2 regions of the Nosocomiicoccus ampullae genome follow, and region 1 is predicted to be linked to the other one. Evidence: riboswitches for the same ligand, from Rfam matches in the RefSeq annotation. Region 1 holds a riboswitch; the other holds the start of a gene.

The links. Region 1 has a riboswitch for thiamine pyrophosphate ahead of thiM (hydroxyethylthiazole kinase). Riboswitches for the same ligand answer to the same signal wherever they lie in the genome.
Region 2: another riboswitch for thiamine pyrophosphate. It lies ahead of thiT (energy-coupled thiamine transporter ThiT); the one in region 1 lies ahead of thiM (hydroxyethylthiazole kinase).

The regions. Positions count from the first base shown of each region.
Region 1 is NZ_CP079110.1:143,321-151,461, forward strand. It holds gene KPF49_RS00760 (hypothetical protein) at 1-557, opposite strand, end outside; gene KPF49_RS00765 (phospholipase D-like domain-containing protein) at 704-2,155, opposite strand; partial or broken gene KPF49_RS08035 (NCS2 family permease) at 2,254-2,406, shown strand; gene KPF49_RS00770 (3-ketoacyl-ACP reductase) at 2,418-3,140, shown strand; gene KPF49_RS00775 (FAD/NAD(P)-binding protein) at 3,227-4,657, shown strand; TPP riboswitch at 4,966-5,060, shown strand; gene thiM (hydroxyethylthiazole kinase) at 5,103-5,909, shown strand; gene thiE (thiamine phosphate synthase) at 5,906-6,538, shown strand; gene thiD (bifunctional hydroxymethylpyrimidine kinase/phosphomethylpyrimidine kinase) at 6,539-7,357, shown strand; gene KPF49_RS00795 (CsbD family protein) at 7,409-7,594, opposite strand; gene KPF49_RS00800 (DUF1641 domain-containing protein) at 7,669-8,141, opposite strand, start outside.
Region 2 is NZ_CP079110.1:346,072-354,212, forward strand. It holds gene KPF49_RS01835 (alpha-amylase family glycosyl hydrolase) at 1-1,102, shown strand, start outside; gene KPF49_RS01840 (CoA-disulfide reductase) at 1,119-2,447, opposite strand; gene KPF49_RS01845 (DegV family protein) at 2,451-3,293, opposite strand; gene KPF49_RS01850 (Cof-type HAD-IIB family hydrolase) at 3,298-4,119, opposite strand; gene KPF49_RS01855 (metal-sulfur cluster assembly factor) at 4,222-4,530, shown strand; TPP riboswitch at 4,611-4,696, shown strand; gene thiT (energy-coupled thiamine transporter ThiT) at 4,726-5,274, shown strand; gene KPF49_RS01865 (undecaprenyl-diphosphate phosphatase) at 5,564-6,391, opposite strand; gene clpB (ATP-dependent chaperone ClpB) at 6,564-8,141, shown strand, end outside.

The sequences.
Region 1 (8,141 bases):
TCTCTTAATTCTTCATAAGGCGCAGGATATTGTGATACTGTTATGACAATTTCATTTGTTTCTTCATCTATAATTATTATGGATACTGCATTTATTTTTCGTTGAGATACTGCATAAATTTTTTGATTTTTAGTCAAGCCAGGGTGATCATGATAATCCACGGGATTTAATAGTAAACGGTCTATTTTATGAACTGAAGTAGTAGGTCCAACTCCAATATGTTCAAAAGAGCCAGATAACAAATCATCAGCAGTGATACTAACGTCGCTGATTGAATCTTCTTTAATAGCCATTGCAACGATGTCATTGACAGTTAAATTTTCATAAGACTGTTTCTCTTTAGACTTATCCTCAGTATCTTTTTTCATATCTGTTTTTTTATTGTTCTCATTATCTTTGTTATCTTTATCGTCTTTATCTTTCTTTTCGTCTGCTATTTGTTTGTCTTGTTCTGAATTATCCTTTCGCTCAACGACAACATCACCAGGCTTTTCTTCTGATTGGCTACAAGCAGAAAGAGTTAATGCCAGTAAACATAATATCAATCGAAATCTCATTAACATTTTCTCCTTAAATAAATTGAATTAGAGTAATTATAGCAAAAACTATTAATATTACTAAATAAAAAATAATAAACACAGGAAGTTTTATATATATTTAGCATGAGCATATTAATAAAACGAACTATGTAAGATAACTATTCCTAAAATGTGGAGAGACCTAGCCCTTCTTGAATTCTGTATAGGATTGTTTTCATAACACTATCTTCTGATTCTTCTTCATAATCGAGCGTGTAAATATCATCTTCGTTGTTCCAAAGTCTATTGTAGTATTCGTTCATAGCAATCATTTCTTCGCTGTTCGAATTTGACTTCACAATAAGGTCTGTCTCTAGGTTTAAGTCTTTCAAGTTACGTCTTGTAAAGTTAGGTGAGCCTAAAATTAATGTGGATTCCTCACCATTGTTATGAAGCATAAATTTTGCATGATACTGCTCGCCATGCGACTTATACCAACGAATTTCTGGAGGGTTTTTGTAGTTCATTAACTCGCTCGCTACCGGTTTGTTTGGAATACCGTTCTTCTCATTACCAAAAGCATCTTGGTTAATATCTAAAATCAGTTGCACCTTCACATCGCGATCTAACGCCTTCTTCAGTGCTTTTATAAATCCGCGATCTGAAAGATAAAACACACCGATTTTAAGAGAATCGCCCGCTTCAGATGTATTCACGGTATCAATTAGCGCTCCTCTAATCTTACTTTCAGTGACGAGAGAAATTTCATACTCACCTGTATTATTATCAGTTTCAATTTCATACTTTTTAATTTTAGATGTATCATAGCCTGAGAAATCTAGAACAGCAATTTCACTTTTTAATAGATCATTTAAAGTATCACCGGCAAACCTCACTGCAATATTTGAGTGTAAGCTAGAACCATCATGCGGATTTAGTGAAGTGATAACGCCTTCCTTTTCACTCATGATTGTCTTGCGGTGATTGGCTTTGAAGTTTAAGAGTCTTAAATAACTCCCGATACCCACTTTGTCATCCATCGGACGAAGTGCGTTTGGTAAAATTTTTAAACCGCCTGGTTTTATCCAAGTAAGATACGTCCTGTAATAGCCACTGTATAAATAGTTAGAATCTCTTAATTGAGACAGATTCGTTTCAATCACATCAATTCCAGCGTCACGTAATTTTTTGTATACTTTCGTGTCATATGTACCATAAAAAGAGTTGATGGGATCCGTGATGACGGTAATTGGAATGTCAGACTCTTCTTTCTTTTGTACTAAGCGATCTGCAAAATTATCAGACAACGTTGGAAACTCCAATGTGTCGTGATTATAGTCATTATTAAATAAAAACATATCTAAAACGATAAACTCCTCAGCATTATCAATCACTTCGTACATCGTATCAACGATTTCCTGGTCATGATGGACTGCTTTGTTTTTATCTTCATAAGTCACGTCATAGAGTATGTCTAAATCATCTGTTTTTCTAAAATCAGACTGAACAGAAATACCTTCAGGGAGCGGTTTGAATAGCGAATAGACTCCAACGAAAATAGGGATAATAATTAGAATCAGAACGATACCGATACTTAACTGAACAGTTCGACGCTTACGATAACTCTTTTTAGCCATATGAACACCTCACGATATCTATTTGATTATTATTATACAGAAAACAAGTGTATTTACTATTGGAAAGGAGAAACAGATTTCTATCGAAATAATTGCAAACAGTACCATTTACTTCAAGTATCAGAACGGGAATTGCACTCGGATTTATTACGTATCCACTGTTAAAAATCTTTGCGGGTAGAAAAAATGAAGTTCATCCGTTAATATATGTGTTTGCGGTATTATTTATCATCCAAATCGGATTCTTATAAGGAGAGGTACTATGGAAGAGTTAAACAATAAAGTTGCACTAATTACAGGTGGTGGCCGCGGCATTGGTCGTGCGGTAGCATTAGAACTTGCGAAAAACGGTGTAAATGTTGGACTTGTTGCACGTTCAGTTGAAAACTTAGAAAAAGTACAAGATGAGTTAAAAGAGTATGATATAAATGTAGCAATTGCGACAGGTGACGTTTCTGATTTAGATAGTATTACAAAAGCAGTTAACGATATTCAAGAAGAACTGGGTAACATTGATATTTTAATCAATAACGCTGGTATTTCTAAATTCGGTAACTTCTTAGAATTAGATCCAGAAGAGTGGACAAATATTGTCGATGTAAACTTAAAAGGTGTGTACTACACAACACGTGCAGTACTTGGTCAAATGATCGAAAGAGAAACTGGAGATATTATTAACATCTCTTCAACAGCTGGTCAAAAAGGTGGTCCAGTAACGAGTGCATATTCAGCAAGTAAAGCAGGTGTTATTGGTTTAAGTGAATCTCTAATGATGGAAGTTAGAAAGCATAACATCCGTGTGATGACATTCACACCAAGTACAGTTGCAACAGATATGTCAATCAATGACTTAAAAATTACTGATGGAGATAAAGACTCTGTTCTTCAGCCAGAAGATTTCGCTGAATTAATGATTGATGCATTGAAACTCAACCGAAGAGTTGTATTAAAAGAAGCGGGCATTTGGTCAAACAACCCGTCATAATATTAAAATCCTGTCCGATTGGGCAGGATTTTTTATAGTAAAAAACGGGTAAAAGAAATTAAAACTTACTAGAAAAGAGGCTCTATATGAAAATTGCAATTGTTGGCGCAGGTATGGCTGGTATAGGAACACTTCGCTATTATATTGATCATATTAATATTGATGATATGGAGATTTACATATTCGATGATCGCAACTCTGCGGGAATCGGTTATCCTTTTGGTCCCGATGATGACGCATTGTTATTAAACCAGCGACTTAAAAAAATGACGCTTGAACCATGGGATGACAAAAAAGAATACGTAAAATACTTAAAAGAAACAGAACCAGAACTATTAAATCATGAATTCATTACTCGTCCAGAATTCGGTAAATATTCAAAAGATGTATTTTTAGAATACATAAAAGATGAACGGGTTAAATTTGTACCGTCTATCGTTAATGATATTGATGTAAAAAAGGATAAGTACGTTATTAAAACGGATAATGATTATGAAGTAGATGTTGTTCATTTATGCATCGGACAACTTCCTCAAACAGATATTTATAATCTAAAAGATATTAAAAAATATATCGCAACACCATTCCCAATAGAAGATCACAGTGAATTATTATTAAATTCAAAATCTGTCGGTATAATCGGAACAAATCTAACATCTCTCGATATTATTATGTACTTATACAAACATAACTATAAAAATGATATTATCGTTACTTCAAGAAGTGGTACAGTGCCATTTATCCGCGGAAATGAGGCGGAAGTTAGTATTGATGTAAACGCGCTAAAAAATAAAAAAGACATCACAATTCACGATATTGTTGAGATCTTTAAAGAAGAAACTAAGAGACAAGGTATTGATTTTAAATTTATAAAAAAGTTAAATGAGATGCCCGTCCTTGAGACGCTTAAATATCAACTGAATCATTTAGACACTTTAGGTGTATTAGAAGAAACCGCAGAAGAGTTATCAGAAGTACTTCGAGAAGTGTGGAATGATTTATCGTTAGAAGATAAAAAATATTACATGAAACATATTAAAGGTGTCCACGGACAATTGACAGGTCCATTTCCAAAAATGACAGCTGAAAAAATCGTAGAACTGATTGAAGCGGGTCAATTAACGTACGTATCAGGCGTCGAAGATATTTGCTACAATGATGAGTTTGTTATCCATTCAGAAGATGGTGATTATTCAGCATATGTCATGGTGAGTGCGGTTGGTCCGAACTTAAGCGGTAAAAATTTAGCTGATGAAAATAACGCGTCACCTCTAGTGAAAACACTGCTCGAAAAAGGTGTACTCGAAGTCGATGAGCTCGGCGGTATTAAGATCACTTATCCAGAGTTTTCGGTAATATCTGAAGCAGGTGTGTTAGAAAGAATGAAACTGTATGGAAACTTAGTATCTACGACGCACATCAATAACTCTGGTGTGAACTTAATATTAAAGAAAATACCGCAGTCGATTGAAGAAATCTTTCATGGAGATGATGGGGAAGAAGGAACTTTATCCTAAGAGATAGTGTAATAGGTGCCTATCATTTGCGATAGTGGTTAGTTTATCTTAAGAGATAGTGTAATAAGTGCCTATCATTTGCGATAGTGGTTAGTTTATCTCAAGAGATAGTGTAATAAGTGCCTATCACTTGTGATAGCGGGTAGTTTATCCAAAGAGATAGTGTAAAAGGTGACTATTACTTGCGATAGCAGGAAATTTATCTTAAGAGATAGTGTAAAAGATAACTATCGCTTGCGATAAACACGCGACCCCCCACAAAAATTCCTAATTAATGGCAAACTGTATGTTATACTAAAGAAAATATAATAGACGATTCGGGGTGCTACATTTGTGGCTGAGATTATACCCATTGAACCTGTTCAGGTAATGCTGGCGTAGGTAATAATTGTTTAGGGATTCTTTGAGCACTCCGAAATTATGTAAATAATTAAGGAGTGCTTTTTTGTTGGAATTTAAGCAAGGTTTTCCGCTTCAAGATAGTCCATTAGTCGACTGCTTAACAAATAATGTCACGATCGAAACGATGGCAAATAGTTTACTTTATGTTGGGGCAAAGCCAATTATGGCAGCACATACAGATGAGCAAGATGACGTCATTAAAGTAGTAGATGCAGTTCTTTTAAACTTAGGACGTATACTGCAAGGTGAGAATGATAATCTTCAAAGTGCAAGTAAACTTGCAAAAAAATATGGTAAGCCATTTATTGTAGATTTGGTTGGTTACGGTATTGGAGAATTTAGAAATAATGTTGGTGAAGAAATTATAGACAATCATCCTTCAATTATTAAAGGAAACATGTCTGAGATTCGAGCATTTTGTAAATTAAAAAGTCATGGGCGCGGTGTAGACGTTGGTGACGAGGATACAACGAATACAAGTTTAGATGAATTAATTGACGCATTAAAAAAACAAGTTGAAACGTATAAGAACACTGTGTTTATGGTAACAGGACCAGTAGATGTTATCGTTAGTAAAAATCAGGCAGTAAAATTATATAACGGTGTAGAAAATAATGGTAATTTTACTGGAACAGGTGATGTAGTCGGTGCGCTTGCTGGAGCATTAATTGGAGACGGAATGGATCCACTTAATGCGTGTATTAACGCAGTAAGTTACTTTAACATTTGTGGTGAAATTGCTGAGGATAAAAGTCACGGACTAAATGATTTTAGATTTCATTTATTAAATGAATTATCACTGTTAAAAGATACAGATTGGACAAAAGAAGTAAAAGGAGAATACGTATGACATTTGATCTAAGTTTATATTTAGTGACGGGACATTATGATTACAGCGATGAGGAGTTTTTATCGATTATCGACATGGCGTGTCAAAATGGTGTCACGATTGTGCAACTCCGTGAAAAAGAATTATCGACGCATGATTTTTACGAACTTGCTGTAAAAGTAAAAGAAGTGACGGACAAATATAACGTGCCGCTAATTATTAATGACCGAGCGGATATTTGTCTCGCAGTAGATGCTGCAGGTGTTCATATCGGTGACAATGAATTACCTGTTGATGTAAATCGTAAAATTTTAGGTCCAGATAAAATCATAGGAGTGTCAGTTAAAACAAAAAAACGTGCTGAAGAGGCACGCGATGGGGGCGCAGATTATTTCGGTGTGGGTGCTTTCTTTAATACTGACACAAAAGAAACGAATGTACTTTCAAAAGAAGAGTTAATGGAAGTTATTCAACATACAGATGTTCCAGCTGTCGGTATTGGTGGTCTAAAAGAGCATAATTTAGATATTTTAAAAGGTACTGGTGTGAAGGGTGCAGCAATTGTGTCTGAAATTATGTTAGCAGAAAATGTATCTGAGAAAGTTAACGCTTTGAAAAATAAAATTGATACGATTTTGGAGGATAGATAAATGATTAACTCAACACCACAAACTGTCACAATTGCGGGTTCAGACTCTGGTGGAGGCGCAGGTATTCAAGCAGATTTAAAAACATTTCAAGCACGAAGTGTATTTGGAATGAGTATCATTGTTGCACTCACTGCACAAAATACTAAAGGTGTACAAGATGCTTATTTTATACCAACAGAATTTATTGATGCACAGTTCGATTCACTCGCGGACGATTTTAAAATCGGTGCATGTAAAACTGGGATGCTCGCGAGTGAGGCACATGTGAAGTGTGTTGTAAAAAACTTGAAAAAAGTTGATTTTGGCCCATATATACTAGATCCAGTGATGATTGCAAAAGGCGGTCATAAATTATTAGAAGATGATGCGATTGACTCTATAAAAAATGAATTATTACCGCTCTCAACTCTCATTACACCAAATATACCAGAAGCTGAAGTGCTTACTGGTTTAGAAATAGAATCAAAAGAAGATATGGTAAAAGCAGCGAATTATTTAAAGAAAATCGGAGCAACTAACGTGGTGATTAAAGGCGGTCATAGGGATAGTAATTACTCAGATGATTACGTGTTATTAGAAAATGAATCATTCTGGCTAAGAGGAAAAAGAATTGATACGAATCGTACACACGGCACAGGAGATACTTTTGCGGCATGTATTACTTCAGAACTTGCAAAAGGAGAAACACTTAGAGAGTCAATTATTACTGCAAAGAAATTTATACAAAGTGCTGTACAACATGGAATTCAAGTCGGTCATGGTCATGGTCCATTAAATCACTGGGCAGAATTAGAAGATGATATAAAAATTATAGAATAGAAAAAGAGCTGATGATGAATCATCAGCTCTTTTAACTATTTTAAATGTGAATTACTCACTTAAATTGTCGATTTGATCTTTAGTTTTTTTAGATGCGCTATCTACAGCATCTTTAGCTTTACCTGCTAATTGATCTGCTTTACCTTCGTGTTCAGCTTTTTTGTCGTCAACAGCTTTACCTGCTGCTTCTTTAACGTTACCTTTAATTTGATCTAATTTGCCTTCGCCTTTAGCCATAAATATCATACCTTTCATTTCTGAATGTAGTTAATATTTACCCGACAAATAATTTTTAAAACATAAATTTAAAATTATTTTTTAAAAACATAAGCAGCAGTTACCAGTGTACTTAAACCAATCGTTGTTGCAGCAATCAATTTTTTATTACTACTGAGTTGATTATTAGTACTTTCACTGTGTTTACTCGTTGAAGGTTTAGGAGAAAAAGTATTTACTTTTCTTTTAATATTTTGTTTTTCTTTTAATTCATCTGTTGTATAGCCAAATGCTTTTACAAATGATAATAGAGTGTTAGATCCTTCAATGAAGTGAGGGTCATTTAATACTTTGAATAGGCCTAACCAACCATCTTTTTTACTTTTCTCTTCATATAGACCTGCATCAATAACCCCTTGATTGACTTTAAGAACTGTTTTTTCAACATTTTCAATATCAAGCTTTCCGATTATCTCAGTCATTAAAAGAACATTTTGAATCGATGAAGTAATGTCGTTATCAATTAACGCATTTAGAACACGTGTGAGTGCTTTGTCGCTTTTATTTA
Region 2 (8,141 bases), 200 kb from region 1:
TACAGACTATACTAAAATTGCTGAGCGTTTCGGCGGGGAAGAGGAGTTTAAAGACTTTTTAGATAAAGCACATGACCACGACTTTAAAGTTGTGATTGATCTTCCAACAACTAAAACTGATGAATTTACAGCATTAGACAATCCGAAAACGACAGATATTATGAATGAATATTACGATTTAATTGACCGTGAATTTATCGATTTTAATAACGAAGACAACCAAGAAAAATATAAAGATTTAATGACAAATTTCCTAAATGAGTATGATATTGACGGTGTAAGCATGTTTGTCGTACAAAATGTAGATAGACATGATATTTTACCTGAAGATATTCCTGCATATGCAGTTGTACTCGATGACGATATCGATGCTTCAAATTTTGATTATACTGCATATGATTCAAAGCGTGAAAAAATCGCAAATGCATTCGGTGGAATCGATATCGATATTCCAGAATATCCTAAAGATGATGAAATTTTAATGGCAGACCACTTCTTTAGTGAACGTTTTACGTCCTATTCAGTTGAAAATAATCTATTTCCAGGTACGAGAGTCAAAATGTTGTACCCGTATTTACTTGCTCATAGTGGTCCTGTTTTTGTAACAAATGGAACAGAAATTGCACAAAATGGTGATACGTTAAATACGATTCATCCGCAGATGGACTTATGGACAGATAAAGAAGTTCATGACTTTATGAAAACGACATATAGTGTATTTGATCAACATAAAGAATTATTAAATCGTGAAATTGAAACGATTGAAAAAGATAGTGGTTTATATGCTGTTTTATTTAAAACAGATGATGTAGACTTTATTCTTGAAATTAATAATACGAGTGAAACACAAAAGTTAGAAATTACTGAAGAATATGTTGAAGATGGAAAAGAATTAAGTGGCTTATTACTAGGTGAACGTGTTCAACCACATGATAATGCGTTATATCCTGTAATTGATAGAGAGTTAACAGAACTCTACGCAGTCATTACACCACCAGGCTTAAACCATTGGTATTTAATTTCAAGCTTACTTATTTTCGGTGGATTTGCAGTGTTTATATTTGTCGTTGCTAAACGTAGTAAACGAAAAGAGCATAAATAAGAACAATCGGGAGGCTTTATTTAAGCTTCCCGATTGTTTTGTATCCGAGCATATTAATAATATCTTTAGGGCTACTAAAAGGTGGTGCGTATGAGACTTCAACGTCAATTAAATCGTCTACTGTTCCACCGAGTCGAGTCAGTGTTGATAGTATATCTAGACGCTTATCGAGTCCATTTTTGCCAACTCCAGATGCTCTTAAAATTTTACGTGTATGTGTATCTACGTAAATCCTCATTGAAAGTGGAGTTGCGTCTGGCATGTAACCAGCCTTATTATTTTGAGTTTGTTCAACGATAATATAATCTTCGCCTTCTAAATCTTCTAATGATAATCCCATTGAACCAACAGTGATGTCAAAGAATCTCAAAATAGACACTGATAATAATCCGTCATGCTTATGATTATTTTTTTCAGCGAGATGATTCGCGATGACATATGCTAAACGGTGTGCTGGCCAAGCGAGTGCGACGGATACTTTTTTGTTTGGTACGTGCTGATAATTTGTTTCAACCGCATCGCCGATTGCGTATACATTATCGATATTTGTTAAACCGTATTCGTCAATTGGTATAAATCCGTTATCTAAAACGATGTTTGATGACTCTAAAAACTGTGTACGTGGTAAAATACCAATTGCTTGAACGATTAACTCAGCATCGATTGTTTCGTCGTTATCTAACGTCAGAGTTGTACCGTCTAATGATTTTGGAGTTGTATTTAACATTAAATGAATATCTTGTTCGTCAAATGTTTGTTTAATGTGTTCTGTAAAATGTTGTTCTAAAGTGCTGTAAACTTTGTCATTATGCTGAATTACAGTTACATTCAGACCACGCTTTTTTAACTGCTCTGTAACTTCTAATCCGATAAACCCTGTGCCGATAACGACCGCATGTTTCACGTCATTTTCAGAAATGTAAGCATCCATTTGATCTAAATGATGGAGATGTTGAAAAATAAATGACTGCTTAGCATCTTTCACAGTATCGAGTGTTCGAGCTTCTCCACCAGGAGATACAACTAATTTATCGTAATAATCGTTAAACGTTTCACCTGTTTGTAAGTTTTTAACTGTGACGTAGTTTTCCTGATCGTTTACGCTGATGACTTCATGCTCTGTATGAACGGTAATTCCTTGGTCATTTAATTGATTGGGCGTACGTGCAATCAGATCTTCTCTTTTAGCAACTTCGCGAGATAAATAATACGGTAAACCACAGTTTGCGAAGCTAACATAAGGATTTTTATCATAAACAATGATTTCACTTTCCTTATCGAGTCTTCTAAACTGACTCGCAACAGTCATCCCACCGGATAATCCACCAATAATAACGAGCTTCATATATTACACTCCTTCAGTAAAGTAGAATAGGGCAATCGTTCCGTTTCCAGTATGAGAAATAATAGTAGGGCCGATACTAGAAATTTTAATATCTGTTAAATCAGTTTCTTTTAATATTAAATTTTTTAACGCTTCAGCATCTTTAAGGTTATCTGAATGTGTTATATGCACTTCAGTTTTTGCGCCTTCTTCTTTCATCATTTCAACCATACGTTTTAATACACGTTTCGTTCCACGATATTTCTCAATCGGAACGAGTTTACCATCTTCAACGTGAAGTAGTGGATGAATGTTTAAAAGACTACCTAAAAATGCTTGTCCTTTTGAAAGTCGGCCACCTTTAGCGAGGTAATCTAGGTCTGACACTGTAAATAGGTGTCTAATGTGTGATTTATCATGTTCGATTTTTTGTAATACTTCATCTTTAGATAATCCGTCTTTCACATATTTTGCCGCGCGTTCAACAAGTAACCCGTAACCGTAACTTGCACTTAACGAGTCGATGACAGTAATATCAACGTCATCCCTTTCTTCTAAAATCATGTCACGTGCGATATTTGCACTTTGTATTGTTCCAGATAATTGGCTTGAAAAACCTAAGTAAATGATTGTTTTATCTTCTTCTAGTGCTTTTGTAAAGTGTTGGTAGATTTCTTCAGGATTCGCTTGACTTGTTAGTGGACGGATACCATCATCAACAGCTTTTGAAACGTCTTCACTCGTGATTTCGTATCGATCTAAATATACTTTACCATCGACGTTAACATTTAACGGGATAAAATAAAGGTTATGTGATTTTGCAAAATCTAAACTAATGTCTGAACAACTATCTACGATAAGTTTCATATTTTTACTCCTCTACATTTAATTTAAAATATTCGTTTAAGTATTTTCCGACACCGTCGTTATTATTGTCGTATTTTGTCACGTCGTCAGCGACACTCTTTAAGTCATCGATTGCGTTATTTAACGCAACACCGTGTGTGACGTATTGTAACATTTGTAGGTCGTTATCTTCATCTCCAAAGGCGATTGTGTACTCTTTGTCTAAACCTAAACTATCAAGTACGTATTCGATACCTGTTGCTTTTGAAATTCCTTTTTTAATAATTTCAATAATTGCAACGTTTGGCCCCCAGCGTCTATGTGTGACTGTTTCAGCATAGACATCATCGAATGCTTGTCGAATATAATCAATGCGTGCTTCAGTCGTGTTAATTAACACAGTCGTTGCTTCTTCTGACATATTTTTACGGAGGTCTCCAGTGACAATTTTAGGATCTCCCATATAAAATTCACTCATCAAGACGCTATCGTGATATTGAAAATAAATATCATCACGTACTTCAGCGACGATATTTTTAATGTCATATTTATCGATATGTTCAACAATATCTTTAATCACTTCTTGAGGTAATGTTTTATGCAACACCTTAAAATCGAAATCTAACGGATGATGCACAAAAGCGCCGTTAAAGTTTACGACCGGTGTATTTAATTTTAGTTCTTTATAGTAAGGTACAGTCGCACGGTACGGTCGTCCTGTACTGATCATTACATAATGACCGTCTTCTTTTAATTTTTGAATGACACGTTTTGTATAGTTGCTGATTGTTTTATCGTCAGTGAGTAACGTGCCGTCTAAATCTAAACATATAAGATGTGGTTTCATGAACTCAATCCTTTCGATTACTTTAATAATATCATTATTATTCACTAGTTGTAGAATTTTTGGTATATTGAATACTAGATATATAAACGTGAGGTGACATATATGGATAAGGCAATGGAAGAAAGCATGCTCGGTGCGTTAGAGAACGTTATCGACCCAGAGCTTGGTATAGATATTGTAAACTTAGGTTTAGTTTATGGTGTGTTCTTAGATGAGGACGGTAATGCAGGTGTTGAAATGACACTCACATCAATGGGATGCCCGATGGGCCCTGAAATTGTTCAAATGGTCGAAGAGTCATTACTTGAGTTACCAGAAGTTAAAACTGTTAACGTACAAATCGTATGGAATCCACCATGGTCAAAAGAAAACATGTCACGCTATGCTAAAATCGCTTTAGGTGTAACATGATAAATCACACCCTACTTAAAGTAGGGTGTTTTTTTATGATGTTGCTTGGTACATAGATTTAAACTATACTATTAATTGCTATGAATCATAAGGGGTGCGTATGCTGAGATAATACCCTTGAACCTGTTGAGATAATGCTCGCGTAGGAATATGATCAACGTTTGATTCATAAGTAAACTTTTAGGAAGTGTATTTATGAAAAGTACAAATACGAAGCTCATCGTAATGATGGAGATTGCGATTTTAGCAGCTTTAAGTATGGGGCTCGACTGGTTAGATACACCATTTAAAATCGGTCCATACAGTTTTAGTTTTTCAATGGTGCCAATTATTATTCTAGCGGTGCGCCGCGGGGTAGGCCCAGGAATGATCGGTGGTTTAATTTGGTCGATTCTACAAATTATCACTGGTAACGCTGCAGGATGGATTGTACACCCAGTACAATTAATTTTAGATTACCCACTTGCGTTTATGTTAATTGGAGTCGCAGGTGTTGCAGCAAAAAATAGAACGTTATTAAACGTATTATTTTGGACGCTTATTGGAATTTTTTTACGTTATACATCACACTTTTTCGCAGGATGGTTCTTCTTTGGAAGCTACGCGCCAGAAGGTCAACCTGCATGGCTATACAGTTTAATCGTTAACGGATCTACATTCTTAGCAAACGCAGCGATCTGTTTAATATTTGTTGGATTATTATTCTTTGCTGGTCGACGCTTATTTACACCAGCTGAAAGATAAAAAATACCAGCCGAACTTTTAAAGCTCGGCTGGTATTTTTATTTTTACGTAAATTAGGTTTGCGTGAACGACTGTAAAATTTCGTTCACGTTTAGACGATTTATGTTCACGAAATGATTAAGAGGTTTACGTAAAAGCATTTTGCATTTACGGAATAATTAATCGTTTACGCAAAATCATTTTGCGTAAACAAGTACTTCATCTTGTTAACGAATAGATAAAATGCATGAACGAAATAGAGTTCTCGTTAACGAAAAAACAAATTGCGTTAAATTAAACAGTCATTCGTTTACGATAACACGATGAATTGATACATAATCGCAAATATTCCTGCAGCGAAGCAGTAATAACTGAAATATTTGAGACGCCCGCTTGTTAAAGCTCCTTCTAGTAATTTAAATCCGATGTATGTTGCAATAATCGTTACAATAAACGATGCGATGTACGGAACGAGTAGTGTGTCGAGCATTGGATCTGACGCGATATCTGAAATTGATAAGATTGCAGTTCCGAGCGATACAGGTATATATAGTAGGAATACAAATCTTAATGCATTTTTCTTCTCTAGTCCGACTGCCATAGAACCAACGAGTGTCGCACCGCTTCGGCTTATTCCAGGAATTAATGCCACGCATTGTGAGAGACCAACGATAATTGAGTCTTTAACTGTTAACTCTCCGTCACGTTTAACACCTGATTTATTTTTTATAAACCATAACGCACTCCCTGTAACAAGAAGCATTAATCCGACAAACCCCATAGAGACATTGTCACCAATAATATCTTTTAATAAGAATCCAAGTACTCCAACAGGAATCGTCGCAATAATTAAGTAAATGACGTATTTAAAATCTACTATTGCTTGTTCATCTCTATTGCCCTTAAATATGTAGCGTAAAAAGTTTTTTGCAATTTCAAATATATCTCTCCAGTAGATATAGAGGACTGCGATTAGTGAAGCGGTATTTAAAAATATTTCAAAAGATAGACCATTCGCTTCGACTCCAAATAATTCTCTTGCCATGACTAAATGACCACTTGAAGAGACAGGAATTGGTTCAGTTAACCCTTGTAAAATTCCAAGAAAAACATATTTAATTATTTCTATAATATCCATTGTTTAAATCCTCCTAGTCAATATTACAACTATAGTACAAACGAGAGTGTAAGGAAAGTAAAAATAAAAAGGTCAAAAATAGTCAAAAATTTAGTCGAAACACTTGAAATTCAATATTAACGGTGTATAATATAAGTATAGTCAAAATTGGTCAAACACTTGAGGTGAGAAAATGGATATCAATAAAATGACTTATACAGTGCAGTCTATTATAGAGCGTGCACAACAAATTTCAGTAGAACATAAAGTTCAAACGATTGAACTCGCTGCTGTATTAAAAGCATTATTTACAGTAAGTGATTCAATGGCAAAAGATATTTTACAACGCGCAAATATTAATGTAGATGACTTAATTAAGAAATATGATGAAAAACTAAAAAACTTTAACACAGTTGAAGGTGACAATGTCCAGTATGGACAATATATGTCACAAGACTTTAGTCGCTTAATACAAGAAGCAGAAAAAGTAATGGGAGATATGAAAGATGAATATATTTCTCAAGAACATATGTTACTTGCTGCTTTAAATGTAGATGACATTTTAAAAGAACATGTCGGAAATAAAGACGAAATCGTAAAAGAAATCATTAAAAAGATTAGAGGAGGAAAACACGTGACGACTCAAAATCCAGAAGTACAATATGAAGTATTAGAAAAATACGGTCGTGACTTAGTCGAAGAAGTTCGTAAAGGTAATATGGACCCAGTCATCGGTAGAGATGAGGAAATCCGTAACACGATTCGTATATTAAGTAGAAAACGTAAAAATAACCCAGTGTTAATCGGTGAACCTGGTGTTGGTAAAACAGCAATCGTCGAAGGACTCGCACAGCGTATCGTTCGTGGAGATGTACCGGATTCACTAAAGAATAAAACAATTTTCGAATTAGATTTAGCAGCACTCGTTGCTGGTGCAAAATTCCGTGGTGAATTCGAAGAACGTTTAAAAGCAGTATTAGAAGAAATTAAAGAAGCGGACGGTCGAATTTTACTATTCATCGACGAAGTGCATATGCTCGTTGGTGCAGGTAAAACGGATGGTGCAATGGACGCTGGTAACATGCTTAAACCGATGTTATCACGTGGAGAACTTCATATGATCGGTGCGACAACGTTAAATGAGTACCGTGAATATATTGAAAAAGACTCTGCACTCGAACGTCGTTTCCAAAGAGTACTTGTTAGTGAACCAACAGTCGACGACACAATCTCAATATTACGTGGACTAAAAGAACGTTACGAAGTGCACCATGGTGTAAGAATCACAGACCGTGCACTCGTTGCAGCAGCTGAATTATCAGACCGCTATATTACTGAACGATTTTTACCAGATAAAGCGATCGACTTAGTTGACCAAGCAAGTGCAACGATTCGTACAGAAATGGGATCTAACCCAACAGAACTCGACCAAATTAATCGTCGAGTGATGCAGATGGAAATCGAAGAACAAGCACTTTTAAAAGAAGATGACCAAGTCTCAAAATCACGTTTAGAAGAGCTTCAAAAAGAACTTGCTGAAGCTAGAGAAGAACAGCAATCTCTAACAGCACGCGTAGAACGTGAACGTGAACAAATTAGTGGAGTATCACGTAAACGTGAAGAAATCGACAAAGCACGTCAAGAATTAGAAGAGGCAGAAAGTAATTATCAGTTAGAACGTGCCGCTGAACTTCAGCATGGTATCATTCCTAAATTACAAGCTGAGTTAAATGAATTAGAACAAGCACTCCATGAAGAAACAGACGGTCAA